Regions from separate parts of the Arthrobacter sp. S2(2024) genome, predicted to be linked through region 2. Evidence: riboswitches for the same ligand, from Rfam matches in the RefSeq annotation. Region 2 holds a riboswitch; each other region holds the start of a gene.
What was found. A riboswitch is a leader RNA that binds a small molecule or an ion and turns the genes downstream of it on or off. The one in region 2 is predicted to bind thiamine pyrophosphate.
Positions count from the first base shown of each region.

Region 1: it holds a riboswitch for thiamine pyrophosphate, as region 2 does, so the genes downstream of both, thiC (phosphomethylpyrimidine synthase ThiC) here and VLA65_RS18145 (ECF transporter S component) in region 2, are expected to answer to the same signal.
Region 3: it holds a riboswitch for thiamine pyrophosphate, as region 2 does, so the genes downstream of both, thiD (bifunctional hydroxymethylpyrimidine kinase/phosphomethylpyrimidine kinase) here and VLA65_RS18145 (ECF transporter S component) in region 2, are expected to answer to the same signal.
Region 4: it holds a riboswitch for thiamine pyrophosphate, as region 2 does, so the genes downstream of both, thiO (glycine oxidase ThiO) here and VLA65_RS18145 (ECF transporter S component) in region 2, are expected to answer to the same signal.

Region 1 is NZ_JAYKZI010000002.1:13,772-21,524, forward strand. It holds gene rplS (50S ribosomal protein L19) at 1-353, opposite strand, end outside; gene trmD (tRNA (guanosine(37)-N1)-methyltransferase TrmD) at 642-1,487, opposite strand; gene rimM (ribosome maturation factor RimM) at 1,488-2,051, opposite strand; gene VLA65_RS03740 (RNA-binding protein) at 2,181-2,423, opposite strand; gene rpsP (30S ribosomal protein S16) at 2,425-2,847, opposite strand; gene VLA65_RS03750 (hypothetical protein) at 3,043-3,486, opposite strand; gene VLA65_RS03755 (VOC family protein) at 3,557-4,435, opposite strand; gene VLA65_RS03760 (amidohydrolase family protein) at 4,514-5,608, opposite strand; TPP riboswitch at 5,686-5,793, shown strand; gene thiC (phosphomethylpyrimidine synthase ThiC) at 5,789-7,618, shown strand; gene VLA65_RS03770 (alpha/beta hydrolase) at 7,619-7,753, opposite strand, start outside.
Region 2 is NZ_JAYKZI010000012.1:54,606-62,358, reverse strand. It holds gene VLA65_RS18175 (Na+/H+ antiporter subunit D) at 1-1,488, shown strand, start outside; gene VLA65_RS18170 (Na+/H+ antiporter subunit E) at 1,485-2,051, shown strand; gene VLA65_RS18165 (monovalent cation/H+ antiporter complex subunit F) at 2,048-2,326, shown strand; gene mnhG (monovalent cation/H(+) antiporter subunit G) at 2,316-2,783, shown strand; gene VLA65_RS18155 (DUF4235 domain-containing protein) at 2,780-3,040, opposite strand; gene VLA65_RS18150 (NUDIX hydrolase) at 3,092-3,820, opposite strand; TPP riboswitch at 4,037-4,173, shown strand; gene VLA65_RS18145 (ECF transporter S component) at 4,248-4,877, shown strand; gene VLA65_RS18140 (ABC transporter ATP-binding protein) at 4,877-6,505, shown strand; gene VLA65_RS18135 (energy-coupling factor transporter transmembrane component T family protein) at 6,502-7,308, shown strand; gene VLA65_RS18130 (UDP-N-acetylglucosamine 1-carboxyvinyltransferase) at 7,518-7,753, shown strand, end outside.
Region 3 is NZ_JAYKZI010000023.1:20,166-27,918, forward strand. It holds gene VLA65_RS21310 (Rne/Rng family ribonuclease) at 1-1,631, shown strand, start outside; TPP riboswitch at 1,776-1,872, shown strand; gene thiD (bifunctional hydroxymethylpyrimidine kinase/phosphomethylpyrimidine kinase) at 1,864-3,384, shown strand; gene rplU (50S ribosomal protein L21) at 3,805-4,113, shown strand; gene rpmA (50S ribosomal protein L27) at 4,174-4,437, shown strand; gene obgE (GTPase ObgE) at 4,583-6,172, shown strand; gene proB (glutamate 5-kinase) at 6,162-7,352, shown strand; gene VLA65_RS21340 (glutamate-5-semialdehyde dehydrogenase) at 7,349-7,753, shown strand, end outside.
Region 4 is NZ_JAYKZI010000002.1:361,961-369,713, forward strand. It holds gene VLA65_RS05300 (4a-hydroxytetrahydrobiopterin dehydratase) at 1-82, opposite strand, end outside; gene VLA65_RS05305 (thiazole synthase) at 145-951, opposite strand; gene thiS (sulfur carrier protein ThiS) at 955-1,191, opposite strand; gene thiO (glycine oxidase ThiO) at 1,188-2,495, opposite strand; TPP riboswitch at 2,487-2,606, opposite strand; gene thiE (thiamine phosphate synthase) at 2,633-3,322, shown strand; gene VLA65_RS05325 (RNB domain-containing ribonuclease) at 3,360-4,874, shown strand; gene VLA65_RS05330 (DEAD/DEAH box helicase) at 5,163-6,857, shown strand; gene VLA65_RS05335 (DNA-methyltransferase) at 6,866-7,729, shown strand; gene VLA65_RS05340 (PHP domain-containing protein) at 7,726-7,753, opposite strand, start outside.

The DNA.
Region 1 (7,753 bases), on a different contig from region 2:
CCGGTGGCGAAGTCGCGCTTTTCCTTGATCTTCGCAGCCTTACCGCGCAGTGCGCGCATGTAGTAGAGCTTGGCGCGGCGGACGTCACCCTTGGTGACGACCTCGATCTTCTCGATGATCGGGGAGTGAACCGGGAAGGTACGCTCTACGCCGACACCGAAGGAGACCTTGCGGACGGTGAAGGTTTCGCGAACGCCGTCACCCTGGCGACCCAGGACGAAGCCCTGGAAGACCTGGACGCGGGAGTTCTTGCCTTCAATGATGTTCACGTGAACCTTGATGGTGTCACCCGCGCGGAACTCGGGAACATCGTTACGCAGCGAAGCTGCATCTACGCTATCGAGGATATGCATTAATCCACTCCTGGTGAACGCCACAGGTCATCCACTTTGGGTCACGGCGGGCAAGCCCGGGGCGCAAGGCCGGCCGGAAATTACCGCCGAAGATTTTCAAGTCCGGTACCGCCACTGATTGGCGGTTCCGGGTTGTCAGGCTGTTGGTGACGCTCCCCCTGTGGCAGGCGCGAACCCAGTAGACACAAGGGTTAATTCTGCCACACCCCGCGGGTTCCGGCGAATCCCGCGAATGCGGCCCGGTTCCTGCGGTCGGGCGGAGGATGAAGTTGCCCGACGGCGGGAGGCTCAGTCCGGGAGGTCGCTGTCCGGGCGGCGCCGCAACCGGCCATCGACGACGTCGTACCCGAGTTCACCGAAAGCCGTGCGGTCCGCACGTGCCAAGTGGCCGGCGTCGAACTCTGCGAGGAGGTCCGGGCGACGTTCCGCCGTGCGGCGGAACTGTTCGTGGCGGCGCCACTGGGCGATCTTCCCGTGGTTGCCGCTCAAGAGGACCGCGGGCACGTCACGATCGCGCCATGACGAGGGCTTCGTGTAGACCGGATATTCCAGCAAGCCGTCCGAATGGGATTCCTCCACCAAGGATTCGGGATTGCCGACGACGCCCGGAAGCAGGCGTCCGATGGCCTCGACCATGGCCAGGACTGCGACTTCGCCGCCGTTGAGGACATAGTCGCCCAAGCTGACCGGACGCACGGTGAAGTGCCCTGCCGCCCACTCCATGACGCGTTCGTCAATGCCTTCATAGCGGCCGCAGGCGAAAACGAGCTGCTCTTCCTCGGCGAGCTCATAGGCGAGTGCCTGGTTGAAGCGCTCCCCCGCGGGCGACGGCACAATCAGGACCGGCTTTTTCGCCGGCGCGTCCGATGAGCGCTCAGGCGCGGCAGTTCCAACCTCGGCATTTTGTGCAAAGGCAATGGATTCCAAGGCCTGGGCCCAGGGCTCGGCCTTCATGACCATGCCCGCACCGCCACCATACGGAGTGTCGTCCACGGTGCGGTGTTTGTCGGTGGTGAAGGCCCTCAAGTCATGGACATTGACCTCCAAGAGCCCATCCTGGCGGGCCTTGCCTATGAGGGAAAGCTCAAGCGGCGCCAGGTACTCGGGAAAGATGCTGACGACATCAATGCGCATTTAGGCGCCATCCTTGGTTTCAGCGTCGTCCGCTTCCGTATCGGTGCCGGAAGCATCAGTGTTCAGTTCGAAGAGCCCCGGCGGAGGCGTGAGCAACACGTAGCCGTCTTCGACGTTGACCTCGGGCACGATCTCTTCGACGAAGGGCACCAGGATTTCCTTGCCGTCAATGTCTTCAATGACCAGCAGGTCCTGGACCGGCATGGTGTTGAGCGCGGTCACCTTACCTACGGTCTGCGAGCCGACGCGGACCTCAAGGCCGACGAGCTCATGCTCGTACCAGCCTTCGTCGTCGTCCTCTTCCAGCTCTTCGGTCTCGATGAACAGCTTCGCGCCGCGGATTTCCTCCGCCTGGTTGCGCGTGGAGATCTCTTCGAAACCGAGCAATAGGATGTCCTTGTTCCACCGGGCGCTGCTGATGGTCAAGGGGCCGGCCTTCGCGGGCTCCACCACAAATTCGGTGCCCGGGACGAAACGATCGCCAGGGGCATCGGTGAGCACCTGGACGGTGACTTCGCCGCGGATTCCGTGGGGCTTGCCGATTCGGGCAACCTGGAGCTGCATGGGGTTCCTCTGATTTCTTCGCTGGGCCCGGATGAGGGACCCACGGCTGGGTTTGCTCGTAAAACAATCCGGCCCCTCCACCATAATCTGGTGAAGGGGCCGGATTTAAGACAAGTATTGCTGAGCGCGTTACCGGCGACGGTCGGTGTCTACGACGTCGACCCGCACCTGCTCGCCGCCCGCCAATGCCGCAATCACAGTGCGCAAAGCGCGTGCGGTGCGACCCTGGCGACCGATCACCCGTCCGAGGTCGTCCTGGTGAACGCGCACCTCGAGGGATTCCCCGCGGCGGTTGTTCTTGGCACTGACCTTGACGTCCTCAGGACTGTCAACGATCCCACGGACCAAGTGCTCGAGCGCTTCTGCCAGCAACTTACTCAGCCTCGGTGGTCTCTGCTTCAGCGTCAGCGGGAGCTTCAGTTGCTTCCGACTGCTTGGCCTTCTTGGTGATGGCTTCCGGAATGATGACGGAACCCTTCTCCGGTGCAACGAAAGCAGGCTTGGCGACCTTGGTCTTCAGCGTGCCTTCCTGGCCCGGGAGGCCCTTGAACTTCTGCCAGTCACCGGTGATCTTGAGGATCGCGGCAACCTGCTCGGTCGGCTGGGCGCCGACGGACAGCCAGTACTGTGCACGCTCGGAGACAACCTCGATGTACGAGGGCTCTTCGGTGGGGTGGTACTTGCCGATTTCTTCAATCGCACGGCCATCGCGCTTGGCGCGGGAGTCCATGACGACGATGCGGTAGTACGGTGCGCGCATCTTACCGAAGCGCTTAAGGCGAATCTTTACGGCCACTTTTGTGGTCACTCCTGTTTCTGAAACGGGGTTGAGCCCGTCGTTCTGCACCCGTGGGGCGGGCCATACTTGAGGGTTCCAAGGACAAGATGCACACACGGAGAGAGGGGCCGCGCGGATCGAGTACCTGTCCATTGTGCCAGATGGCGGACAGTATTTCGAACACGCGGTCCGTGCGGCGGCTTTTCTGCGGGATTACTGCTCAGCGGACCAGACGTAGAGACCGCCCCGTTCGGCCTTTTCGACGTCGCTCGCGAGGGCCGCCAACTGCTGGACGTACAGGCGGGCCTGTTGGGCATCAAAGGGCATGTCCTCTTGGGCCGCCCAGCGTTCGGCGACGTCATCGAGGACGTTTCCTTCGCCTTCGGTCTCGTAGCTGAGGAGCTCAGAAAGGGCACGCACCATCGCTTCGGGGACGCCGAGCAGGGCGTCGCTGGTGACGTCCACCAAAGCAAGCTCATAGTCGGCCCCGCCTGCGTGCACGGCCGTGCCCGCGAGGTCTCCGAGCTGTTCTACTTCGAAATCGCTGATTCCCGGGATCCGCACCGCGGCGCCGGATACGTCACTGCCCTTCTCCAGGGCGGCGGCCCTCTTGAGTGCTTCATCGTGGGTGGCAACAAAGATTTCAGCAAAGCCCATGGAAAGTACTCTCATTCAGTCGTGCCAACGGAGCTGCGGCGCAGCGGCCGAGATGCGCCACGCCGTCGGATCAAGCGTAGCGGACCGCGACCCGCAGGCGGTTGCGCCACGGGTCCTCGAAGCGGAGCTCCTGGCCTGTGTGGTGCGAGGCGATGCCCGCTACCTTGAGGCGATCGGCGAGCGCGCCGACGTCGTCTCCTGACGGCACTTCGATGACCACTTCGCCCAGGCCGAGGGTGTCCTTGCGCGGACCTGCACCGCGGCTGTTCCACACGTTCATGGCCATGTGGTGGTGGTAGCCGCCCGCGGAGACAAACAGGGCCTGCCCGTGCCAGCCGGCGGTCTGCTCGAAGCCGAGGGTGTCGACGTAGAAATCATGGGCGGTCTTCACGTCGCCCACCTGGAGGTGGACGTGCCCGACGCCGGCGCCCGCCCCATGCTGGCCCGTCACGGCCGCTTCACTCAGGTACTGCTGGAGGTAGCGCTGCGGCGGGAGCGGCAAGCTGTCCATCACGACCGAGCTGCCGTTCCACTCCCAGCCTTCACGGGGCTTGTCGTAGTAGAGTTCGATGCCGTTGCCCTCCGGGTCGGTGAAGTAGAAGGCTTCGCTGACCAAGTGGTCGGCACTGCCGACGAAGGCGTGGGGTTCGTACTGCGCGGCGGAGGCAACAGTTGCGGCGAGCGAGGGCTGATCCTCGAAAAGCAGCGCCGTGTGGAAGAGTCCGGCCTCTCCGCGGCCCGGGATCTGGAGACCAGCGGCCGGCGCGAGGTGCACCAACGGCTTGCCTAGCCGGCCGAAGTAGAGCCCGCCGTCCTGTTCGGCGACAACGTCCAGCCCCAGCGCCCGCTGGTAGTAGTCGCCCATGAGCTTCATGTCCCCCACTTTGAGCATGACAGTGCCCATGGTGAGTTCGGCAGGAAGGAGATCCTGGCTGGATGTGATGGTCATGTGAAACTCCCGGCTTTTTGTGGCGCCGCCCTTCGGCAACCTCTACGTATCTAAATTACTTGAAGCTTCAATTTATTCCTAATGCCCGGCGCTTCCTGAAATGTGTCCCCTCAGAACGGTGCATCGTGGCTGCAGCACGATCTCAAGGGACGCTCGGGGATCCTTTGCGTAGAGCACGACGTCTGCGCTGGCGCCTTCGCTGATGCCGTCGGCACCCAACCACTCACGGGCGGACCAGCAGGCAGCATCGAGGGCTGCGGCCGCCGGAAGACCCGCCCGCTGGAGTTCCAGGATCTCCTCGCCGATCCGGCCGTGTTTGATGACGCTTCCGGCGTCGGTTCCGGCGTACACCCGCACTCCGGCGTCGAACGCCTCAAGGACCCGCTCATGCCGGCCCTCCCACAACGCGATCATGTGGGCGGCGTAGCGCGGAAATTTGGTTTCAGCCTGCTTCGCGATGTCCGGAAACGTCGCAATGTTGATGAGCGTGGGGACAATCGGCACATCCTGGTCCAGCAGCCGGGGAATGTGGTGGGGCAACAATCCGGTGGCGTGCTCGATGCAGTCGATCCCGGCGTCGAGCATGTCATCGATTGTCCCTTCGGCGAAGCAATGGGCGGTCACCCGCGCCCCCTCGTCGTGTGCGGCCGCGACGGCGTCCTTGACGACGGCGGCCGGAAAGGACGGGCCGAGATCCCCGGCGGAGCGGTCGATCCAGTCCCCCACGATCTTGACCCAGCCGTCTCCGGACCGCGCCTGCTTGCGGACTGCCTCCATCAGATCCTCCGGCTCCACCTCTTCGGCCAGCCCGGGGATGTACCGCCGTTGCCTCGCGATGTGCCTGCCCGCGCGGATGATCCTCGGCATGTCCGCCCGGCGTTGCAGCCAGCGCGTGTCGCTTGCGGATCCGGCATCGCGGATCAAGAGGGTCCCGGCATTCCGGTCCGCAGTCGCCTGCAGGCGGGCAGTCTCCTCGTCGACAGCTCCGCCCTTGCCCAAGCCAACGTGGCAATGCGCGTCGACCAGGCCGGGAAGCACCCAACCGTCCAGGACGACGTCGGGCTTCGCAAGTGGCCGGACGAAGGTCAGCCGTCCGTCGACCGACCAGAGGCCGCGCCGTTCCTCCTCCGGCCCGGTGAGGACGGCGCCGCTGAATTCGATGATTTCCGCCATGATTCCACCCTAGTTCCCGGGAGCTTCGCCGGCGCGGTCACATCTGTCACAAGCGCTGGCAGCTGTGGTAGCTTCGTCTACGACCACACGGGGGCCCTTGCAAGGGCTGAGATCGGGCTGATGCAGCCTGCGACCGTTGAACCTGTCCGGGTAATGCCGGCGAAGGAAGTGAGTAATCCTTTGAGCACCAAAGAAACACAGCTGAGCCCTACCCAAAAGGGATCGGACCACGATGTGACCCAATCCCTCAAGTCGCATTCCCTCGCGTTCCTGGAGGATGCCGACACGGGAATCCGGGTTCCAGTGACGGAAATCGCCCTCGAACCGTCCCCCAACGGCGAGGCCAACGCCCCGTTCCAGGTGTACCGGACCGCCGGACCCGGGAGTGATCCCGTAGTGGGCCTCGAACCATTCCGCAGCGAGTGGATCGAAGCCCGCGGCGACACTGAGGCCTACAGCGGCCGCGAACGGAACCTGCTCGACGACGGCAAGTCTGCCGTCCGCCGCGGCGCCGCCTCCGCGGAGTGGAAGGGGGCTCAGCCGGTGCCCCGCCGCGCCGTCGACGGCAAGACCGTGACACAGATGCATTACGCGAAACAGGGCATCGTCACGCCCGAAATGCAGTTCGTGGCACTTCGCGAAAACTGCGATGTGGAACTCGTCCGCAGCGAGGTCGCTGCCGGCCGGGCCATCATCCCCAACAACATCAACCACCCCGAATCCGAACCGATGATCATCGGCAAGGCGTTCCTGGTGAAGATCAACGCCAATATCGGCAACTCGGCCGTCACCAGCTCCATCGCCGAAGAAGTGGACAAGTTGCAGTGGGCAACGCAATGGGGCGCCGACACCGTCATGGACCTGTCCACGGGCGATGACATCCACACCACCCGCGAATGGATCATTCGTAACTCCCCCGTACCGATCGGCACGGTACCCATCTACCAGGCCCTCGAGAAGGTCAACGGCGAAGCCAACAAGCTCACGTGGGAAATCTTCCGCGACACCGTCATTGAGCAGTGCGAGCAGGGCGTGGACTACATGACCATCCACGCCGGCGTGTTGCTGCGGTACGTGCCGCTCACCGCGAACCGCGTGACGGGCATCGTTTCCCGTGGCGGCTCCATCATGGCGGGCTGGTGCCTGGCCCACCACGAGGAAAACTTCCTCTACACCCACTTCGACGAGCTCTGCGAAATCTTCGCCAAGTACGACGTCGCGTTCTCGCTGGGTGATGGACTGCGCCCGGGCGCGACGGCGGACGCGAACGACGCCGCGCAGTTCGCCGAGCTGGACACCTTGGCCGAGCTCACGAAGCGCGCGTGGCAGTACGACGTGCAGGTCATGGTCGAAGGCCCCGGACACATCCCGTTCCACTTGGTGCGGGAGAACGTGGAGCGCCAGCAGGAGCTGTGTGACGGCGCGCCGTTCTACACGCTGGGCCCCCTTGTCACCGACGTCGCCCCGGGCTACGACCACATCACCTCCGCCATCGGCGCCACGGAGATCGCACGCTACGGAACCGCGATGCTTTGCTACGTCACTCCGAAGGAACATCTGGGCCTGCCCAACAAGGACGACGTCAAGACCGGCGTGATCACGTACAAAATCGCCGCCCACGCCGCTGACCTGGCCAAGGGACACCCCGGCGCCCACGAACGCGACGATGCGCTGTCCAAGGCCCGCTTCGAGTTCCGCTGGCGTGACCAGTTCGCGCTGTCGTTGGATCCGGTCACGGCCGAATCCTTCCACGACGAGACACTCCCGGCAGAACCGGCCAAGACGGCGCATTTCTGCTCCATGTGCGGACCAAAATTCTGCTCCATGCGCATTAGCCAGGACATCCGCGACGAATACGGCTCGGCTGATTCCCAAGCGGCCATCGCGGAAATGTATAGCGGCATGCGCGAAAAGAGCGAGGAGTTCCTGGCATCAGGGGGCAAGGTCTACTTGCCCGAGCTTGAGGTTCCCGCAGGAAAACGTGAGGCGGCGTCAGGAAACCTGAACTGATCAGGAAGCCTGGACTGATCCTGCGCGGCTGGCATCCGCGATGAAGGAGCGGATGATCCGGTCTCCTTCAACTGAGTCATGAGGCCGGTGTCCTCCAGCCGCAACGCGGTGGAGGGCGCCGGTTTCCTGCAAGTA
Region 2 (7,753 bases):
AGCATCGCTTTGTTGTCCCTCACGTTGCTCCTGGAATGCTGGCTCCTTGCCTCGGTATGGACCACAGGCACTGCATCCGTCACCCTGGGCGGCTGGCAGCCGCCGTTTGGCGTGGTGATGGTGGTGGACCAGTTCTCCTCGCTCATGTTGGTGGTCTCCTCCGTCATCAGCCTCGCGGTGCTGATCTACGCCACCGGCCAGGGCATGGCCGACGGCGACCGTGAGGCACCGGTGTCGATCTTCCACCCGACCTACCTGATCCTGGTGGCCGGTGTCTCGAACGCCTTCCTCACCGGTGATCTCTTCAACCTGTACGTCGGCTTCGAGATCCTGCTGACGGCGAGCTACGTGCTCATGACACTGGGCGGTACCGGTCCGCGCATCCGCGCCGGGGTCACCTACGTGGTGGTTTCCGTCGTGTCTTCGGTGTTGTTCCTGATCGCCATTGCGATGATCTACGGAGCCACCGGAACCATCACCATGGCAGATCTCGCTATAAAGCTGGCCGAATTGGATCCGGGCACCAGGAACCTGCTCCACGTCATGCTGCTCGTGGCCTTCGGCATCAAGGCCGCCGTGTTCCCGCTGTCCTTCTGGCTGCCTGACTCGTACCCGACCGCACCGGCACCGGTCACTGCCGTGTTCGCCGGTTTGCTCACCAAGGTGGGCGTCTACGCCATGGTCCGCACGGAGACCCTGCTCTTCCCGGGCGATACCTTGAACACCCCGTTGATGGTGGTTGCGCTCCTCACCATGCTCGTGGGCATTCTCGGTGCCATAGCCCAGAGCGACATCAAACGATTACTCTCCTTCACCTTGGTCAGCCACATCGGCTACATGGTGTTCGGGCTTGCCATGTCTTCCGTAGCCGGGCTTGCTGCCGCCGTCTTCTATGTGGCCCACCACATCACTGTCCAAACGAGCCTGTTCCTGGTGACCGGCTTGATCGAGCGCCGCGGTGGGAGCTCGTCGGTGGATAGGCTGGGTGGGCTCGCAAAGCTGTCTCCACTCCTCGCGCTCTTGTTCTTCATTCCGGCCATGAACCTCGCGGGAATCCCGCCCTTCTCCGGGTTCCTGGGGAAGCTCGGACTCCTGCAGGCAGGGATCGCCCTCGGGACACCACTGGCCATTACCTTGGTGGTGGGCGGGGTGGTCACGAGCCTCTTGACCTTGCTGGCCATTGCCCGCGTCTGGAACCGCGCATTCTGGCGGAAGCCCGAGGACGCTGACTACCCGGCCGCCGTCCTCAAGGACACTGCCGCCGTCGGCCTGCTTCCGAGGACCATGGTGGGGCCAACCGCCGCGCTGGTGGTCTTTGGCGTGGCGCTGACAGTCTTCGCCGGTCCGCTGTTCCAATTGGCCGGCAACTCCGCGGAACAGATGCTGGACCGTACGGCGTATATCCATTCCGTGCTCGGCGAGAATGCCAAAGTCCCGGGCATCGCTGCGCCGGGTGCGTCGACCCCACTGCAGGGGGTTGGCAAGTGAGCCGCAAGCGGATTTCGTTCCGCACCGAGTTGCCCCTGCTGGTCTGGCTGGTGGTCGTGTGGGGTGCGCTCTGGCGGGACTTCAGCCCCGGCAACCTGGTATTCGGTGCGCTGATCGCCGTGGTGGTAGCCAGGGTCTTCTACTTGCCTCCAGTGGAGCTCAGCGGACGATTCAACGTGCTGCGCGCCATTCCTTTCGCCGTCGTGTTCCTTGGCAAAGTGGTGGCCGCGAGCTTCCAGGTCATGTACCTCGCGGTCTTCCGCGGGCCCTTGGTAACCAACGCCGTCGTCGCTGTTCCCCTCCGTAGCCATTCCGACCTCATGGTGACCGCAACAGGGCACGTGATTTCGCTGATTCCGGGTTCCTTGGTGGTGGAGGTGGACCGCTCGACGTCCACGCTCTATATCCATGGGCTCAATGTCCGCAACGATGTGGACAGCGCCAAGCTGCGCAAGGAAGTCCAAGACACGGAGGCCTCGCTGATCCGGATCATGGGTACCCAGGCGGAAATGGACGCACTCCAGGCCGAAGGCTGGCCTGCAACGAGGGGAGCTCGCTCGTGAAAGACATCGTGCTGATCGTCACGGCGGTGATCCTTAGCCTCGCCGCCGCCGGCGCGATCTACAGGATCGCCGTCGGGCCGTCCCTGCTGGACCGGGTGCTCGCCTCGGACGTGCTGCTCGCCATACTGGGTGCTGCGCTGGCCATCGACATGGCCGTCAACAGGCACCTCAACAACCTCGTGCTGCTCGTCGCGCTGACGCTGATCGGTTTCATCGGATCGGTGACGGTGGCGCGCTTCGTGGCCGACCGGAGAGGACAGGTCAATGACTCCTGACGCCACCGGAGCGGACGCCGTCATCGATGCCGTCACCGCGGTGCTGCTGATTGTCGGTGCGGTGATGTCATTGGGCGCGGCGATCGGCCTGTTGCGCTTCCCGGACCTGATGAGCCGCATGCACGCAGCTACCAAGCCGCAAGTGCTCGGGCTGTTCCTCGTCTTGGCAGCCATCGGGCTGCAGATGCGCGAATGGTGGGTGTGGCCGATCCTGGCCGTCGCTTGGATCTTCCAATTGCTGACGGTGCCGGTGTCCGCACACATGGTGGGCCGCGCAGGCTACCGGACCAAGCACCTGCACCCCGAGTTGCTGAGCATCGACGAACTCGAGGCCGTGGTGCTGCGGGCCGCCGGCCAACGGGCAGCGGAGAAAGCCCAAGCCGACCCGACAACTCCCCACACCGGGAACGGCGGGAGCCCAGGCCCTCACGGCGCCAACGGCCGGCCGTCAGCCTAGACGATGTCCTGTGTCTTCGAGAAACGCGAGATGGCGCGCTGGGTACTGCGGCTTGCGAAAACCTGGATGACGGCGCTGACAGTCGCCGAAATCAGGGCGAAGGTCAGTGCAGAGCGCAGGCTTGCCTCCATGTCATCGTGACCCTTGGGAGGTTTCTTGCCGGTGGACTTTTCCCACAGCGCATTGACGAGCTTGGTGCCGACAAAGCCAGCGCCGATGCTCACGCCGGTGCCGAGCAGTTTGATGAGGAGGTTCATTCCGGGACTCCTTGCGGGTGGAAACAGGACCGTCCCCAGCCTAACCCCACTTCAGGGCAGTTCCGGAGCAACGGATGGAGCTTGGCGCCTCTGCCGGAAGAACTCCTCCAAGGCCCCGGGCTTTGGACGGACAGGCACGATGTCACGGTCCTCGCCCAGTATCGCTTCCACTGTGCCGAGGGCGAGGAGCTCATCCAGCAGCGCCAGCGTGGGCGGCATGAGCTTGAGTGTTCCGGCGACTTCGGCGTCCAGGATTCCGCGGACGGGCATCCACAAGGACGACGACGCTTCCGTGGTCTGGTGCCTTGGCTCGGCACCGGAAACCGGGCAGGCAAGGTAGAAGTACGTGTCGAAGCGCTTGGGCTGGTCCTGCGGAGTGACCCAGTTGGCCCACGGGCGGAGGGTGGCGGCGTCAAGCTTCAGCCCGGCCTCTTCGAACACCTCACGCTGCGCGGCCGCCAGCACCCGGCCGGCGTTGAACCTGGCGGAGGCAGGCTCGACGGCGATGCTGCTCCGGTGCCATGCAGCGGCGTGCTGCTCGACGACGTCGTCCGCGAAGTCCCAGCCGGAGCTGTCCACCTGGTCCACCCGGCCCCCGGGGAAGACCACCATGCCCGCGGCGAAATCCATCGTGGAAACCCGGTGCTGGACGAACACCTCCAAAGCCTGCGCCGCACCTTCAGAGCCCCCGGGAACCGCGGCATCCCGGACCAGGATCACGCTTGCGGCGAGCCTCGGTTCCGCCACCGTGGTGCTGTTCGCTTCGCCATTGCCTGCCAAGACCGCTCCTTTGCCCGCTCTGCCGCGTCACATTCTGCTGGATCATTGTCCCAGTTTCTGCGGCCGCCCGCGCCATTCCGGGCCGGCCTGCGCTCACCCGGCGAGTGATCCAGCAGAATCCGTCGTCCCCGCGTGTTTGTGACCGTTCCGCGGACGCCAACACAGCGCCCGCAACCCCGCCAAGGTGTAAACTGAACCACGCCCAAAAGGGTGGATTGATAACGACAGGGGAGCGCCGCCGTCGGGCACGCAGCAATGCGGCACGGAGGACGGGCGCTGAGAGTGCGGACAGCCGCAGACCCTCGAACCTGATCCGGCTAGTACCGGCGCAAGGGAGTCGAGTTCTCATAGTGTCCGGACCGGCGCGGCGGAAGCCGCTCGCAGGCAACCGCGAACACTTTCCCCTCCTGTTCCTCAGGAGGACAAAATGACTGGTATTTCTGCAAGGCCGGGCCTCACCAAGCCTGGTTACAACTGGCGCGTCGTGGACATCGTCGTGGCGGCACTCATCTCGATCGCCGGTGGCGTGATCTTCTGGGCATGGGACCAGATGGCTTTGGTTGCCACGCCTATGTCCGCCGGCTACCCGCCCCTGAGCGGCCTGATCGCCGGCGGCTGGATGATTCCGGCCGTGCTGGGCATGCTCATCGTCCGCAAGCCCGGTGCGGCAATTTTCTGCGAAACAGTGGCCGCCACGAGCGAGCTCATCATGGGTTCCCAGTACGGCACCACGGTGCTGATCTCGGGCCTGCTCCAGGGCTTGGGGGCGGAACTCATTTTCCTGGCCTTCATGTACAAGAAGTTCAACCTGCCGGTGTCCCTGCTGGCCGGTGCCGGTGCGGGCCTGTTCTGCGGCCTGAACGACTCCTTCCTGCCGTGGGGCTGGAACATCGCCTACGAACCGGTCGACAAGCTCGCGTACATCGTGTTCTGCACGATCTCCGGGGCCGTCATTGCCGGTGCCCTGTCCTGGATCGCTACCCGCGGCCTGGCCAGGACCGGTGTCCTGAGCGCGTTCGCGTCACGCAAGGCCGCCTCGGAGCCCGTCTTTTCCTGATGCCCAGTCCTGATTCCGGCACCTCTGCCGTGGTGCGACCCGCCGCCATTTCCGCGCAGGGCTGGGGCTGGCGGCACGCCGGCCGCACCACGCAGGCCATCCACGCCCTGGACCTGGACATCCGTCCGGGCGAGCGCGTCCTGCTGCTTGGCCCCTCGGGCGCAGGCAAGTCGACGTTCCTCCATGCCCTGGCGGGCGTGCTGGGCGAGGAAGGCGACGACGCCGACGAGACCGGCTCGTTGCTGGTGGACGGCGTTTCCCCGAAGGCCCAGCGGGGCCGTGCCGGACTCATGCAACAGGACCCCGAAACCCAGGTGGTGCTTTCCCGCCTGGGCGACGACGTTGCATTCGGCGCCGAGAACCTTTGCGTGCCGCGGGACGAGATTTGGAAGCGGGTCCATGAAGCGCTCGACGACGTCGGGCTGCTGCGGAGTGCCGGTGGCAGTGCCAGCGGCAACTTTTCGCTCGACCACCCGACGTCGGCCCTCTCGGGCGGGCAGAAACAGCGCCTTGCGCTCGCCGGCATACTGGCAATGCGGCCCGGCTTGATCCTCCTGGACGAGCCGACCGCCAACCTTGACCCGGCCGGCGTCTTGGAAGTGCGCGATGCCGTGGGCCGCTGCCTGGACAAGACCGGCGCCACCTTGGTGGTGGTGGAACACCGGGTATCGGTCTGGAAAGACCTCGTGGACCGGATTGTGGTGCTTCAGCCGGGCAGTTCCTCCTCGGGAGGTTCGACGCCGGCGGTGCTTCTGGACGGTGACCCGAACACGGTTCTGGCGCAAGCAAGGGACATGCTCACTGCTGCGGGCGTCTGGGTGCCTGGTTACGTGCCGGCCACCCGCCCACGTTCGGGAACAGGCGCCGGACCGGCGGCCGACTCCGGAGCGGGGAGCTCCCGGAAGGGGGGCGAGTTGCTGCTCGCCACCCAGGAGCTTGCGGTGTCCCGCGAACGGACACGGCGCCGGGGGTTCAAAACGATCGCCCCGCGTCCTGTGCAGTCCGGACTCGACGCCGAAGTGTTTGCCGGACGGGCACTGACAATCACCGGTCCCAATGGCGCCGGAAAATCGACCTTCGCTTTGACCCTCGCGGGGCTGTTGGCGCCGATATCCGGGGCGGTGACTGCCGCCGTCGGGCTCAGCGACGGCGCGGGCCCCGACCCGTTCAAGTGGAAGGCCCAGCAGCTGATCTCCCGCATCGGGACTGTGTTCCAAGAGCCCGAGCACCAGTTCGTCACCGGCCGCGTCCTCGATGAGCTCATGTTCGGCCCCAAGCATCTTGGCCATGGCGAGGAACGGGTGGACGAGTTGCTGGAACGGCTGCGCTTGGGGCATCTCGTGGACGCCAATCCGTACACGCTCTCCGGGGGCGAAAAACGGCGGCTATCCGTGGCGACGGTGCTCGCCGCGCACCCCCGCGTCCTGGTGCTGGACGAACCCACTTTCGGCCAGGACGCGAACACGTGGGCTGAGCTTGCGTCGTTCCTGTCCGAACTGCTCGACGCCGGCACCTCCGTGGTTTCCGTGACCCACGACCAGGAATTCAGCTCCGTCCTGGGCGGCGCCGAGATGCGGCTCGAGCCTGCATTCCAAGGCGGCGCCCGGCAGGAAGCAGGTGCGGCATGAGGGACGCCCTGACCCTGCGCGGCAACAACGCCCTCCTGACACGCGCCAATCCGCTGGCCAAGTTCGTGTCGGTCTTCCTGATCACCCTGGTGTTGGCGTTGTCCATCGACTTGGTGTCAGCCTCGACCGCGCTCCTCGGCGAATTGGCGTTGTTCCCCCTCGCGGGGCTCACCGTGCGCTTGCTCTGGCAGCGCGGCTGGCCCTTGATTATCGCGGCCGCGCTCGGAGGTTGGAGCACCGCGATCCTGTCGGCGGACAGCGGAAGGATACTGCTCGACGTCGGGATCTGGTCCATTAGCGAAGGCTCGCTTCAGCTTGGACTCGGCTTCATGCTGCGGGGTCTTGCCATAGCGCTGCCTGCCATTCTCCTGATGAGTTGCACCGATCCCACCGATCTCGCCGATGCCCTGGCGCAAAAGGCGAAACTGCCGCACCGTTTTGTCTTGGGTACCCTGGCGGCCCTGCGGCTCGTGGGACTCATGGCGGAGGAGTGGCAGACCATCGGCATGGCACGGCGCGCGCGGGGTGTCGGCTCGCACGGAAGTCCGCCGCAACGGTTCAAGGCCATGCTTGGCCAAAGCTTTGGTCTGCTGGTCCAAGCGATCCGACGGGCGTCCCGCTTGGCGATGACCATGGAGGCGCGCGGCTTCGGCGGCGGACGGCGGACCTGGGCGCGCGAATCCACCTACAGCCGCCTGGACGTCTGGGTTCTGGGCGGCGGGCTGGTCATCGCTGCCGCGGCCGTACTCGCGGCCCAATGGGCAGGGACCTGGCACTTCGTCTGGCTGAAGCAGCCCAACTGACTCGCAGTTGTTGTCGTTTAGACGCCCCAAAACGACAACAACTGCGACTCAGTTGGGTATTTGCGGGCGGACCGCCATCCGGCAGCCCCGGGCACGCGACGGCGGCCGTTGCGACTTACTTATCGCACGAGACGACTATTCTCGGGCTGAATCAGCGGGTTGCGTCGCAGAATCTCCAATTCTTAGACCATCTGTGATATTTATTGATCATGACGCAACCGACTGCCGAACATGTAGGTCTCCTCCTTCGCGACGCCCGCGGCGAAAAGGGCTGGACACAAGGACAGCTCGCCTCGGAACTGGGCACCAGCCAAAGCGCCATTGCCCGCATGGAACAAGGCAAGCAAAACCTCAGCCTGCGCATGATCGAGCGCCTCGAGTCGATCTTCGGACGAACCATCGTCAAGGTCGGCAAACGGCAGATGACCCACCTGCGCGTGGAGGG
Region 3 (7,753 bases), on a different contig from region 2:
ACGTCGAGCGCAACCGCCTGAAGAAAATCCTCAAGGACCGCCTCCCGGAGAACGCGGGCGTTATTGTCCGCACCGCCGCCGAGGGTGCTTCCGAGGAAGAGCTGACGCACGATATCAACCGCTTGCGGGCCCAGTGGGAAGGCATCGAAAGCCAGTCCACGTCCACCAAGATCCTGGCTCCGGAACTGCTGTACGGCGAACCGGACCTCACCATCAAGGTTGTCCGTGACGTCTTCAACGAGGACTTCTCCAAGCTCATCGTTTCCGGCGATGAAGCCTGGGACACCATCGAGGCCTACGTCACGTACGTGGCGCCGGACCTGGTGGGACGCCTCGAGAAGTGGACCTCGGACCAGGACATTTTCTCGGCATGGCGTGTGGACGAACAGATCCACAAGGCCTTGGAACGCAAGGTCTTCCTGCCCTCCGGTGGTTCGCTCGTGATCGACCGCACGGAGGCCATGACGGTTGTCGACGTCAACACCGGGAAGTTCACCGGCAGCGGCGGCAACCTCGAGGAGACCGTCACCAAGAACAACCTTGAGGCTGCCGAGGAAGTGGTCCGCCAGCTCCGCTTGCGCGACATCGGTGGAATCATCGTCATCGACTTCATCGACATGGTCCTGGAATCCAACCGCGATCTCGTGTTGCGCCGCCTGGTCGAGTGCCTCGGCCGGGACCGTACCAAGCACCAGGTCGCCGAGGTGACCTCGCTTGGATTGGTCCAGATGACCCGCAAGCGCATGGGCACCGGCCTGCTGGAGGTCTTCGGCGAGCAGTGCGAGACGTGCGCAGGGCGCGGAATCGTCACGCACGACGAGCCCGTGGAGCACCGTCGGGCCAACGTCGTGGCAGCTGAACACCACCACCCGCGCACGGAGTCACAGCCAGCCGTCCGCCCCGAGCAGCGCAAGCGTCGCCGCGGCCGCGGCACGGGGCCGGGGACCACTGAACTGCCCGTCACCCCTTCGGTGCCGGTCCACACTGTGGAATCCACCGACCCGAACCGGCAGGCAGCCACCCGCGCAGCCCTTGCCACCATCGCGGCTGCAGCCCACGCTGCCCACCTGCACGACGACGAGCTCCACCACGCGGCGGAATTGCTCGCCGACGGGCACGCAGCGGAAGTAACCCCGGTCCAGGCCCCAGCGGCCCCGGTCCAGGCTCCGGCCGCTGCTTCGAGTGGCGAGGAACGTTCGAAGCCTGTGCTGCGATTCGGCGGCGAGGAAGTTGCGTTGCCTTTCGTCCACCACGAAGAGGAGGCTGCAAGTGGCACACCTGCCATGAGCCTGGACCTATTGGCACAGGCATTCGCAGGCCTCGGAGAAGCTCCGGACACCGCCACGACGTCAACGTCAGCCAAGGAAACCCCCGCAGAGGCCCCCGCAGCCGTTGCAAGCGGTGAATCCCCGGACTCGGGTTCGCGTGGACGCCGAGGCCGACGCAACCGTAGCGCCAGCCGGGCCCAGGGTGCCGCCAACGCCACCAACGTGGAGCACCACGAGGTTGCCGCGGCTGCTTCCGGTGGGGCCGCGCACGAGGCCAAGGCGGCAGACGCCGCCCCGACGAAGCCGACGGCGGCAGCGGAACCGATCATCCTCGGCGTCGGTGTGCCGAAGTCCGAACTCTGAACGTAGTACCGTGCCTAAGCCCCGGCCGTTTCCGCTCCTGTGGAAACCGCCGGGGTTTCGGCGTTGTGGGCCAATCCGCCGACCCTGGCAGTCCGGTTGCAAAGGGCGATTTCAGCGGGCGAGGCGTGATCAGGGTTAAGCTAGGGGACTGACACGGGGTGCCGCGCACCGAGCCGGCTGAGACCAGACCCGTTGAACCTGTCCGGTTAGCACCGGCGAAGGGATGTCTCGCATGACTGTTTCGGCGCAATCATCTGTCTACCCGCTCAAGGCCATCCAGCGCCCCATACCCAGGGTCCTCAGCATCGCCGGCTCGGACCCCTCAGGTGGTGCCGGGATCCAGGCAGACCTGAAGAGCATTGCAGCCAACGGCGGCTACGGCATGGCCGTCATCACGGCGCTCACTGTACAAAACACACAGGGCGTCACTGGCGTCCATGTGCCTCCCGTGGAGTTCCTGCGCCAGCAATTGGACGCCATTAGCGACGACATCACGGTTGATGCCGTCAAGATCGGCATGCTCGGGGACGCGGCGGTCATCCACGAAGTCCGCCGCTGGCTTGGCGAGGCGCGCCCCGCCGTCGTCGTCCTGGATCCGGTGATGATCGCGACCAGTGGCGACAGGCTCCTCGCGGAGTCCGCTGAAACCGCACTGCGGGAACTGCTGCCCCTCGCAGACCTGGTGACCCCCAACCTTCCGGAATTGGCCATGCTGCTTGGCGAGCCTGTTGCCACTGATTGGGCATCGGCGTTGGAGCAAGGCAAGCGCCTGGCCGCTAGCTGCGGAAACACCGTCCTGGTGAAGGGGGGCCATCTGCAGGGAGCCGGCTGCCCCGATGCCCTGGTCAATACCGGGGGAGTCCTGAGCCAGGACGTGGTGGAATTCGCCGGCCAACGGGTGGAGACCCGCAATAGCCATGGGACGGGATGTTCCCTGTCGTCGGCGATGGCGACGGCCAAGGCGCGGCTCGGCGATTGGGAGTCTGCTTTGCGTGTCGTCAAGCCCTGGCTCCAGGAGGCGCTGACCCGGTCCGAGGTGCTGGAAGTAGGGAAGGGCAACGGGCCGATCCATCATTTCCACGCGCTCCAGCAGGCCCTTCAACCGGGGGACTTCGCCGTCCGGATGTGGGACGCCGCCCAAACGGAACTGGCAGCCATTTATGGCTTGGACTTCATCCAGCACTTGCAATCCGGTGGTCTCAGTGAAGCGCAGTTCAGCTACTACCTGTCCCAGGATGCCATCTATCTCAACGGCTATTCCAGGGTCCTGGCACGGGCAAGCGCCCTCGCTCCGAGTGAAACCGAACAGCTGTTCTGGGCCCGCGGCTCGCAGATGTGCCTTGAAGTCGAATCCGAGCTGCACCGGAATTGGCTCAGTGGACGCCAGGTGAGCGGAGAGCTGGGCCCGGTCACCAAGGCCTACGTGGACCACTTGCTGGCGGCATCGGCGTCGGGAAGCTATGCGGTGCTGGTTGCTGCCGTGTTGCCTTGCTACTGGTTGTACGCCGAGGTGGGACAGCGGCTCCACCATGGGTTTGTCGAGGCCGGAGCATCGGACGAGCACCCCTATGCGGATTGGCTGCGCACCTACGCGGACGAGGCGTTCGCGGAGGCCACCCGCAAGGCGATCGGCATCACGGATGCCGCCGCGCAGGTTGCGTCGCCCGCGGAGTGCACAGCGATGATGGAGGCGTTTGCCCAATCCTGCCGCTATGAAACGGCGTTCTTCGATGCTCCAAGGTTGCACGGCTGAGCCGGTCTTCCGGGGAGGAGGCACCGGAACGCGGCCTGCCCCCGCAGGCGTTGCAGCGTGTCGGCGTGAGGATCCGAGCTTTTCGCGGCCGGCAGGGTAAGGTGGACGGGCACGGTACCGGATGGCGGCATAGCCAGTCTGTGGCAGCCATCACGTGGCAGCCTCCGGACCTGGCCTCATTTGCAGCCGAAGGCGAAACTAGCGTAATCTAGATCTTCGGTGCTTACGCCAACACTTGGGTTATGCCCCTAGAAACCGTTCATTTGGAACTGACCTTTCATTTAGAACTATTCGAGGGATGACTCATGGATTCCGTACCGGAGTCCACGGCGTTGAGGCACAGCGTGAACCAGGCCCGTTTTTGGATCGGGGTTCCGCACGCAAATTTAGTAATAAACGTCGAGAGAAGTGAGTGCCCAAGTGGTGTACGCGATTGTCCGCGCAGGCGGCCGCCAAGAAAAGGTTTCCGTTGGAGACTACGTAACCCTGAACCGCGTCCCCGGTGGAGCCGGCAGCACCCTTGAGCTGCCCGCACTGCTCCTGGTGGACGGTGACAAGGTCACCTCCGCAGCTGCGGATCTGGCCAAGGTCAAGGTTACGGCTGAGATCCTCGAAGACCTCCGTGGTCCGAAGATCGTCATCCAGAAGTTCAAGAACAAGACCGGCTACAAGAAGCGCCAGGGTCACCGTCAAGAACTGACCAAGATCAAGATCACCGGTATCAAGTAACCACTGGTTGCTGTTCAGGTTTTCAACAGATTCCCCAGAATTTAAAGGCAGGCATTTCAAATGGCACATAAAAAAGGCGCGAGCTCCACTCGCAACGGTCGTGACTCCAACGCCCAGTACCTCGGCGTAAAGCGCTTCGGTGGCCAGGTCGTTTCCGCAGGCGAGATCATCGTCCGCCAGCGCGGCACCCACTTCCACCCGGGCGCCGGTGTCGGCCGCGGTGGCGACGACACCCTGTTCGCCCTGCAGGCAGGCGCGGTTGAGTTCGGTACTCGCCGTGGCCGTCGCGTAGTGAACATCGTTGCTGCTGCAGCTGCAGAGTAATAACACGTTCTGAACGGGTGGAGCGGGCCGTATGGCCCGCTCCATCTGTCTTTTTAACCGCACTAGAATTTACTAGGGCGGGCGGCCGCGCAACAGCGGCGCAACACGCACTTCAAGCAGTAATTTCCACATAGAGGAGAAACACGTGGCGACCTTCGTAGACCGGGTAGTACTTCACGTATCCGGCGGAACAGGCGGCCACGGCTGTGTTTCTGTTAAGCGCGAGAAGTTCAAGCCCCTCGGTGGACCCGACGGCGGCAACGGCGGCAATGGCGGCGACGTCATCCTGCGCGTCGATGCCCAAACCACCACCCTGCTTGATTACCACCACGCACCGCACCGCCACGCAACCAACGGCGGCCCGGGCATGGGCGACTGGCGGGGCGGCAAGAACGGTGAAACCCTCGTCCTTCCCGTCCCGGACGGCACGGTGGTCAAGACCAAGGACGGCGTCGTCCTTGCTGACCTCGTCGGCGAAGGCACCGAGTTCGTCGCCGCCGCAGGCGGCATGGGCGGCCTTGGTAACTCTTCGTTGTCTTCGCAGAAGCGCAGGGCGCCCGGTTTCGCCCTCCTCGGTATTGAAGGCGAGTCCAGCGACATCGTCCTGGAACTGAAGTCCATCGCAGACATCGCGCTGGTTGGCTTCCCCTCCGCGGGCAAGTCGAGCCTTGTCGCGGCGATGTCCGCGGCGCGGCCCAAGATCGCCGACTACCCGTTTACCACCCTGATCCCCAACCTTGGCGTGGTCCAGGCCGGTGACGTCCGGTTCACCATCGCCGACGTTCCCGGGCTGATCGAGGGCGCCAGCGAGGGCAAGGGCCTCGGCCACAACTTCCTGCGCCACGTAGAGCGTTGCGCCGCGCTGGTGCACGTGCTGGACTGCGGAACCTTGGAAGCGGACAGGGACCCGCTCACCGATCTTGCGATCATCGAGCAAGAGCTGGACAAGTACGCGGTGGACATGAGCTACGCCGGCGTTGACGGCGAAGTGGTCCCCTTGAACGAGCGCCCCAAGCTTGTGGTCCTGAACAAGGTGGACTTGCCTGACGGTCGGGATATGGCCGAGTTCGTCCGCCCAGAACTGGAACAGCGCGGCTACCGCGTCTTCGAAGTCTCTGCCACGAGCCATGAAGGCCTGCGCCAATTGAGCTTCGCCATGGGCGAGATCGTCATGGCCGCCCGCAAGGCCGTTGCGATTGCGCCTCCCAAGGTCGCAGCGCCTGTCCTGCGCCCCCGGGCCGTCAACGAGTCCGGCTTCAAGATCCGCCGCGAGGAGAAGAACCTCGAACCGCTCTTCCGCGTGCTCGGGGAAAAGCCGGTCCGCTGGGTCAAGCAGACCGATTTCACCAACGAAGAAGCCATTGGCTACCTCGCCGATCGACTGGCCAAGCTCGGCATCGAAAACGAGTTGTTCAAGATGGGTGCCGTTCCGGGCGACACCGTGGTGATCGGCGAGGAAGACGGCGTGGTGTTCGACTGGGAGCCCACCATGATGGCGGGCGCCGAACTCCTGGCGACGCCTCGAGGAACCGACATTCGCGTTGCCGACATCGGCGACCGTCCCACCCGTTCGCAGAAGCGCGACGAGCAGCTCGAGCGCCGCGAGGCCAAGGCTGCAGCACGTGCCGAGCTCGAAGCCGAGCGGAAGGCGGGCATCTGGACCGAGTCCGTCAGCGGCCGCCGTCTGCCCAAGCCCCTGAAGGAAAGCGGCCTGGAAGCCGGAAATGACGACTAGCACGGCCCGCATCGCTGAAGTCACCGAAGGCGACGACGCCGCGGAACGCCAGGCGTTGGCCGGCGCCAAGCGGATTGTGGTCAAAGTAGGTTCGTCCTCGTTGACCAGCATCAAAGGCGGCATCTCGGAGAAAGCGCTGACGGCCCTGGTCCACGCCCTGGCCGAGAAGCGCAATTCCGGGACGGAGATCATCCTGGTCTCCTCCGGTGCCATCGCGGCGGGTCTCGCACCGCTCGGGCTCGCCAAGCGTCCCAAGGACCTCGCCACGCAGCAGGCTGCGGCCAGTGTGGGCCAAGGGCTTTTGATGGCGCGCTATTCGCAGGCTTTTGCTGCGCACGGAGTCACGGTCAGCCAAGTCCTGTTGACTGCCGATGACCTGATGCGGCGCACCCAGCACAGCAACGCATACCGGGCGCTCGACCGCTTGCTGAACCTCGGCGTCGTGCCGGTCGTGAACGAAAACGACACCGTGGCAACCCACGAAATCCGTTTCGGTGACAACGACCGGCTGGCCGCCTTGGTGGCGCACCTTGTCCGGGCCGACGCGCTGGTCCTGCTGTCCGACGTCGACGCCCTGTATGACGGTCCGCCGTCGTTGGGTGCAAAGCGCATTCCGCTCGTCACCGGTCCCGCCGACCTCGTCGGCGTGACCATCGGCAAGGCGGGCAAAGCCGGCGTCGGTACCGGAGGCATGACCACCAAGGTGGAGGCGGCCTCGATCGCCGCGGGCTCCGGCATCCACGCCCTCGTCACGTCCACGGCGAATGCCGCCGCTGCACTGGCCGGCGAGGACGTGGGCACTTGGTTCGCCATCAACGGCAACCGCAAACCGGTTCGCCTGCTGTGGCTGGCCCACCTCGCTTCGGTTCGGGGCCGTTTGATCCTCGACGACGGCGCCGTCAAGGCGGTGCGCGACCGTCACACCTCGCTGCTGCCCGCCGGAATATCGTCGGTGCAGGGGGACTTCGAGCCCGGCGATCCCGTGGAGATGGTTTCCGCCGACGGCACCGTGATTGCGAGGGGACTGGTGAACTACTCCGCGGAAGAGCTTCCCCGCATGCTTGGCCGTTCAACCAAGGAGCTCGCCAAGGACCTTGGCCGTGGATATGACCGCGTAGTTGTTCATGTTGACGACCTCGTACTGGTCCAGCCGTCCCGCTCCACTAAACTTGGAGAATGACTGAGGCCCTTACCCCTGATTCTCCTGTGATAACCGACGCCCTGGCTTCCGGCAATGCCACCCGGGTGCCGGAAACTCCGGAGCTGGGAACCGCGCCGCTCACGCCCGGGCAAGTCGAGGCGGCCGTGCATTCGATCGCGGACCGCTCCCGGCAGGCAGCGCGGCACATGGCCCAGGCGAACCGTGCCTGGAAGGACCGCGCCCTGCGCGCTATCGGCGCGGCCCTCCGGGAACAGGAGGATTCAATCCTCGCCGCCAACGCGAAGGATGTTGAGTCCGGCCGCAACAACGGAACCTCCGTTGCCATGCTGGACCGCCTGACCTTGACTCCTGCCCGCATCGACGGCCTTGTGGCCGCCCTTGAAAACCTGGCGGGTCTGCCGGATCCCGTGGGCAACGTC
Region 4 (7,753 bases), on a different contig from region 2:
CCTGGCGATACCGCCAGTCCGGCAGCTCCGCCAGGGCGTCGTCAATAGCGGACCTGGAAAGAATGTCGTCCTTGCCGGCCATTCGGGGCTCCTTCACAGACGCGGAATCTTCGCAGGAATCCCCGGAGCGGCCAGCGTCGGCCGCTAGAGGAACTCGGCCCGGCCTTCCATGGCCGAGGAGGCCAGGGCGTGTTCCCTGCGCGGGATGCGGCCCGCCTGCTTCGCCAGCCTACCGGCGATGACCGCGTGTTTGAAGGCCTCGCCCATCTGCACCGGATTCTGCGCGCGGGTCACCGCGGTGGCCAGCAGCACGGCGTCGCAGCCGAGCTCCATGGCCAGTGCGGCGTCGGACGCGGTGCCGATGCCGGCGTCGAGCACTACCGGCACCGAAGCGCGGGACACAATCAGCTCGATGTTGTGGGGATTCAGGATGCCCAGGCCGGTGCCGATAGGCGCGCCCAACGGCATCACCGCAGTTGCCCCGAGGTTCTCCAGGCGAAGCGCAAGTACGGGGTCGTCGTTGGTGTAGGCGAAGACCTTGAAGCCGCGGTCCACCAGCTTCTCCGTCGCATCCACCAACTCCACGGCGTCAGGCAGCAGCGTCTGTTCGTCGGCGATGACCTCGAGCTTCACCCAATCCGTTTCCAATGCCTCCCGGGCTAGCTCGGCTGTCATGACGGCATCCTTGGCGGTAAAACAGCCGGCGGTGTTGGGCAGGACACGGATGCCGTGGTCTACGAGCAATTGGAACAGCGAACCGGTTTCCGTCGGTGAGTAGCGCCGCATGGCGACGGTAGTGAGTTCGGTGCCGGAAGCCAGCAAGGCTGCCCCGAGGCCGTCGAGGCTCGGAGCTCCGCCGGTTCCCATGATAAGGCGCGAGCCGAACTCAACACCGTCGATCACCAGGGCATCGGTTCGGGTGCCTGCTTCGTGAGTGCTTGCTGTGGTCATGGTTCAGCCTCCCTGTACTGCGGTAACGATTTCGAGTTCATCGCCCTCTGCGAGCGCGGTAGCAGCCCACTGGCTGCGCGGCACCACTTCGGAATTGCGTGCGACGGCGACGCCGATCTTGCGTCCGTCGGCCGCTTGGCCGCTGGAATCCACAACGCGTCCGGTGATGTGGCTGACGAGGGTGGTGACGGAAGCGTCGTCGCTCAGCGTGTGGTCTGCGCCGTTCAATTTGATGTTCATGCGTGGTCCTTCAGAAGGGGATTTAAGGTATCGGCGGATGGGCCGTCTGCGGAAGCCCTTGCTGCTGAGTGCGGGCGGGAGAAGCGGTCCGGGCGGAATTTGTTCCACCGGGGATCGGCGGTGCCATCCATGAGTCCAACGCAGATTTTCGCCGCTGCCGGAGTGAGGAGCACGCCATGGCGGAAGAAGCCGCTGGCCACGATGAGGCCGGGCACGGTTCCTTCCCGACCTTCGACGCGGCCCAGCAGCGGTGCGTTGTCCGGGGTGCCCGGACGGGCCCGGGCAGTTGCTTCGAGGAGTTCCAGCTCGGCAACGGCCGGAACCAATACCTGGGCGTCGCGGAGCAATTGGTAGACGCCGCCGGCTGACACCGGGTTGGCCGATCCCCCGGACGACGACAATCCGTCCTCACGTTGCGTCGCGCCGATCACGACGGTCCCGTCATCGCGGGGAACGATGTAGACGGGCACTCCGCGCACCATTCCCCGGACCGTGGCGGTGACCAGCGGTTGCAGGTGGTCCGGGACGCGCAGCCGCAGTATGTCGCCGTAGACGGGACGCAACGGGAGCGACAATCCATCCGGCAGTCCTTTCACGCGGGCGGCATCGAGTCCGTTGGCTACCACCGTTTCCGTGGCAAGCACATTGATGCCTGAGCCGAGCACGGCCCCGACGGCGCGCCCGTCCTCCTCCCACAGGAGGCCCGCCGCAGTGTCCCGGACCGCGAAACCGCCTTCGGCCCCCGGAATCCAACTGGAGCTACCGGGCTCGTGGTCTGCCAAAGCGCCTAGAATCGCGGCCGAAAGCCGGCGAGGATCCACTTGGTGGTCGCCCGGGATGTCGAAGGCACAGGAAATCTGCGGGCTCAAGAGCGGCTCACGCTCCCGTGCTTCGCGCAACGGCACGGATTCCACCACCAGGCCATGGGCCAGCTGGACGTCCCGAAGATCGGCGAGCGCCCGGCGGTCCGCTGCGTCCGCACCCACGGCGAGGGTCGGCGTCGTCCGGTAACCCGTGCTGCGTCCGGTTCGTGAGCCGGTCACATTGTGTTCGAAGTCCGGCCACAACGCCGACGATTCGAGCATGAGCTCCAGGAGGTCCTCTTCCTGGTAGTGCAGTTCACTGACTGGTGCCAACATCCCCGCCGCCGCGAAAGTAGCGCCGCTGGCCGGCGCGGGATCGATCAGGGCAACCGAGCGGCCCGACCTTCGGGCTTCCCACGCGATGCCCAGGCCAATGACGCCGCCCCCGATCACCGCCACGTCTGCACGCAGGGGCCCGTGCTGGGTGTTTACTTCGTCCATGGAGTCCTTCCCTACGCCGGTACTAGCCGGATCAGGTCAAGCGGTCGGCGCTGAAGCCCTCTCAGCCGCGCGGCGATTGTGACTGCCGCCGCGGCTCCCGCGGTACCAGCCCAGTTTAGAGGAACTACTCTGTTTCCATGACCCCGCACGATGTCCACACCACCGCCCGCCTGTACCTCTGCACCGACGCCCGCAAGCAACAGGGTGATTTTGAGCAGTTTGTCGATGCCGCATTCGAAGGCGGCGTGGACATCATCCAGCTGCGCGACAAGACCATTGAAGCGGCCGAGGAACTGGAACTCCTGGAGATCCTGCAATCCGTGGCGCAGCGTCACGGGCGCCTCTGGGCAGTCAACGACCGCGCGGACGTAGCGTCCCTCGCCGGCGCACCGGTGTTCCATATCGGCCAAAAGGACATTTCGCTGCGCTCGGCCCGGAAGCTGCTCCACGACCCCACCATCATCGGCCTCTCCACGCACACGCCGGAGCAGATTGACGCAGCCATCGCCGCGTCGCCTGGCCGCAGCGGCTTGGACTACTTCTGCGTCGGGCCTGTGTGGGCCACGCCCACCAAGCCTGGACGCTCCGCCGTCGGGCTCGATCTGGTGAAGTACGCTGCCAATGCGGTGAAGCAGGCAGACGAAGAGACCGTCGGCGGCGTAGTGCTTCCTTGGTTTGCGATCGGCGGCATCGATCTCAGCAACGTGGAAGACGTAGTGAGGGCCGGCGCCAGCCGCATTGTTGTGGTCCGCGCCATCACCGAGGCCGGGGATCCGACGGCGGCAGCCCAGGCACTCCTGGCCGCACTGGACGCAGCGGCGGCCTAGCGAGACGCCGGGAGATTTTGGAGTTACCCTGACTTTCGTGTCACATCAGCGCATAGCCCCGAACGTCTCTGAAACGTCGAACCAGCTCGCGGAAGCACTGGCGGCGCTTCGGACCGAACTCGAGCTGCCCGCGGGTTATCCCGCTGAAGCACTGCGCGACGCGGAGGCCGCGGTTTCAAGACACAGGCTGCCGGCGCAGGACCTCACGGACGTTCCGTTCATCACGATCGACCCGGCCTCTTCCACGGATCTCGACCAGGCCCTCTTCATTGAGCGGTCCGGGAATGGTTACAGGGTTCTCTACGCCATCTCCGATGTGCCCTCCTTTGTGCCACCGGGAGGAGCGCTCGACGCCGAGACCCGCCACCGGGGACAGACGTACTATGCGCCGGACGGCCGCATACCGCTGCACCCCGAGATCATCAGCGAGCACGCCGGAAGCCTGCTGGCGGGCCAGGACTGCGGAGCGTTCGTGTGGGACTTCGAACTCGATGCCGAAGCAGAGTTCCGCACCGTCTCAGTTCGCCGGGCAAGCGTACGCAGCCGCGCCAAGCTCAACTACAAGGGCGTCCAGTCCGCGATCGATTCCGGGACAGCTGATCCCGTCCTGCAGTTGCTCAAGGAGGTCGGGCTCAAACGGGTGGAACTCGAACGCCGCCGCGGCGGAGCGAGCCTGAACATGCCTGAACAAGAAATCGTCCAACTGCCCGACGGCGGGGGGTACAGGATCGTCGCAGCTCCCTCGCTGCCCGTCGAGGACTGGAACGCCCAGATTTCGCTCATGACCGGGATGGCGGCGGCCCAGCTGATGCTAGACGGCAAGGTTGGAATCCTGCGCACCATGCCCGCTCCCGATGAGCGCTCGCTGCTCCATTTCAAACGGCAGGCCGGGGCGCTCGGCAAGCCTTGGACCGAGGGGACCAGCTACGGCGAGTACCTGCGGACCCTCGACGGCAAAGACCCCCGGCAATTGGCCATTCTCCATTCCGCGGGGCTGCTTTTCCGGGGCGCCGGCTACACGCCTTTCGACGGCGAAGTACCGGGCAGCGTCATGCAGTCAGCCATCGGCGCACCATATGCCCACACCACTGCGCCTTTGCGCCGGCTGGTCGATCGTTTTGTCCTGGTCATCTGCGAAGCACTGAGCAACGGAACGGAGATCCCTGCATGGGCCCGGGATGCTTTGCCGAGCCTGCCGGAGATCATGGCGTCATCCGACCAGCTTGCCGCCAAAATGGAGCGCCTCGCCTTGGACACGGTGGAGGCCGCACTCCTGGTGAACCACGTCGGACAGGAATTCGACGCCGTGGTGATTTCCGGATCGAAGCCTGCCAAGAACAACGGAAACGGGAACGGGAACAGCACCAACGGCCACAACGGGAATGGGAATGGGAACGGCAACTCCCACGGCCCCTCCGGCATCGTCCAGATCGCCGAGCCGGCGGTCACCGCTCGTTGCGATGGCGAAATGGAGTCCGGTACGAAGGTCCGCGTGAAACTGCTTGACGCGGACATTGCCACCCGCCAAATCACCTTCGAACTGCTCCAGTAGCGCAATCAGTTCACAGGACCGCGGCCGCGATCCGGGGTTTATTGCACCCAGACGCTAGACTGTGTGAGTAGTAATGGATGCCCGGTCGTTGATTCAGTTAATTTTTTGACATCAACAAGCCCGCCCCTACGCGATCTTGAGATACACCAGCTGGTCCCCAGTGCCAGTATTTAGATAGCCCGCGATCGGCTTCCACTGGATTTGCTTGCGCCCGTCCGTGCTCCGGAACGGCCCTGCCACAACCGTTGAGCACGCAGCGCAGCCCAAATGAATAAGGAAAACTCCACTGTGAGTGAATTGCACACCCATGAAGTTCTGACAGACGGAACCGAAACGATCGAACCCGAGGAAACCATTTCCTCGGACGAAACACCCCACGAGATCGCGGAAAAGTCCTTCGCCGACTACAACGTCCGCGCCGACATCGTCGAGTCCCTCGCCGACGCCGGAATCACCCATCCCTTCCCCATCCAGGCCATGACCCTCCCGGTGGCCCTGGGCGGTCACGACATCATCGGCCAGGCCAAGACCGGTACCGGAAAGACCCTCGGCTTCGGCATTCCTGCGCTGCAGCGCGTCGTCGGACCGGGCGACGCCGGTCACGACAAGCTCGCTGTCCCGGGTGCACCCCAGGCCCTCGTGATTGTTCCGACCCGCGAACTCGCGGTCCAGGTGGCCAACGACCTCCAGACGGCATCCCGGAAGCGCAACGCCCGTATCGCCACCATCTATGGCGGCCGCGCTTACGAGCCCCAGATCGAAGCCCTGCAGAAGGGCGTCGAGGTTGTTGTCGGCACGCCCGGCCGTTTGATCGACCTCTACAAGCAGAAGCACCTGAACCTCAAGAACGTTCGCATGGTCATCCTCGACGAAGCGGACGAGATGCTTGACCTCGGCTTCCTTCCGGACGTCGAGACTTTGATTGCCGGCACTCCCGCCGTCCGCCAGACGCTTCTCTTCTCGGCCACCATGCCCGGACCGGTCATTGCCATGGCCCGCCGCTACATGACGCAGCCCACCCACATCCGTGCCGCAGACCCGAATGACGAAGGCCTGACCAAGCGCGACATCCGCCAGCTCATCTACCGTGCCCACAGCATGGACAAGATCGAGGTTGTCGCCCGCATCCTGCAGTCCCGCGGCCGCGGCCGGACCATCATCTTCACCAAGACCAAGCGCACCGCCGCCAAGGTAGCCGAGGAACTCGTCGATCGCGGCTTCGCTGCCGCGGCCATCCACGGCGACCTCGGCCAGGGTGCCCGCGAGCAGGCCCTGCGCGCCTTCCGCAACAACAAGGTAGACGTCCTGGTGGCCACGGACGTCGCCGCCCGTGGCATCGACGTGGACGACGTCACGCACGTCATCAACTACCAGTGTGTCGAAGACGAAAAGATCTATTTGCACCGCGTTGGCCGCACCGGCCGTGCCGGCAACAAGGGCACCGCGGTCACATTCGTCGATTGGGACGACGTCCCCCGCTGGGCCCTCATCAACAAGGCCCTGGGCCTGAGCTCTCCCGAGCCCGTGGAGACGTATTCTTCGTCCCCGCACCTGTTCGCCGACCTGGATATTCCGGAAGGCACCAAGGGCCGCCTGCCCCGCAACCAGCGCACGCTTGCGGGCGTCGACGCCGAGGTCCTGGAGGACCTGGGCGAGACCGGCAAGAAGAACTCCCGTTCCGGCGGCGATTCCGGTCGTGGACGCTCCGGCCGTGACAGTGGCCGGGAGGGTGCACGCCGCGGTCCCAAGTCCGCTGAGACTCCGGCCCGCGACGGCGACGGTGAGGGCGGCCGCAACCGCACGCGCCGCCGTCGTACGTCTGAAGGCGAAGCAGCCCCCGCTGAGGCAACGGCCCAGTCTGCCGAGCCGCAGTCCGGCGAGGGCTCGGACAAGCCCGCCCGCGCACGCCGTTCCCGCACCCGCCGCCGCAACGGCGAAGTGGTCTCGGCTTCCGGTGCCTCCGGCGAGAGCACCGAGGCTTAACGGCCTCAATGACTGACACTGTTTGGGCGCCGGACGGCAGCAACTTGGTGGTTCACGCGGACAACGCGGATTTCCTCCCGACGCTGCCGGACGGCGCCTTCACACTGATTTACGTGGACCCGCCCTTCAATACGGGCCGGGTCCAGAGCCGCCAGGAAACGCGCATGGTCCGCAACGCCGACGGCGACGGCGACCGCGTCGGCTTCAAGGGACGCTCGTATGACACCATCAAGGGCGCCCTGCACCGCTACGACGACGCGTTCAGCGACTACTGGTCCTTCCTGGAACCCCGGCTTGTGGAGGCCTGGCGCCTCCTCGCCGACGACGGCACTTTGTACCTGCATCTGGACTACCGCGAAGTCCACTATGCCAAGGTCATGCTGGACTCGATCTTCGGCCGGGAGTGCTTCCTGAACGAGATCATCTGGGCCTACGACTACGGCGCACGCGCCAAGAACCGCTGGCCCACCAAGCACGACAACATCCTCGTGTACGTCAAGAACCCCGCGAAGTACCACTTCGACAACGCCGAGGTCGACCGCGAGCCGTACATGGCGCCGGGCCTCGTGACTCCGGCCAAACGCGAACTGGGGAAGCTTCCCACGGACGTTTGGTGGCACACCATCGTTTCCCCGACCGGCAAGGAAAAGACCGGCTACCCGACGCAAAAGCCGGAAGGCCTGGTCCGGCGGATCGTCACGGCATCGAGCCGGCCAGGAGACTGGTGCCTCGACTTCTTCGCGGGTTCCGGCACGCTTGGTTCAGTCGCGGCGAAACTCGACCGCAGGTTCGTGTGCGTGGACCAGAACGCCCCGGCCATCGATGTGATGCGCAAGCGCCTGGACGGCAAGGCCACCTTCTACCCCGTCTAGCGGACTACCGAACTACCCGTACCT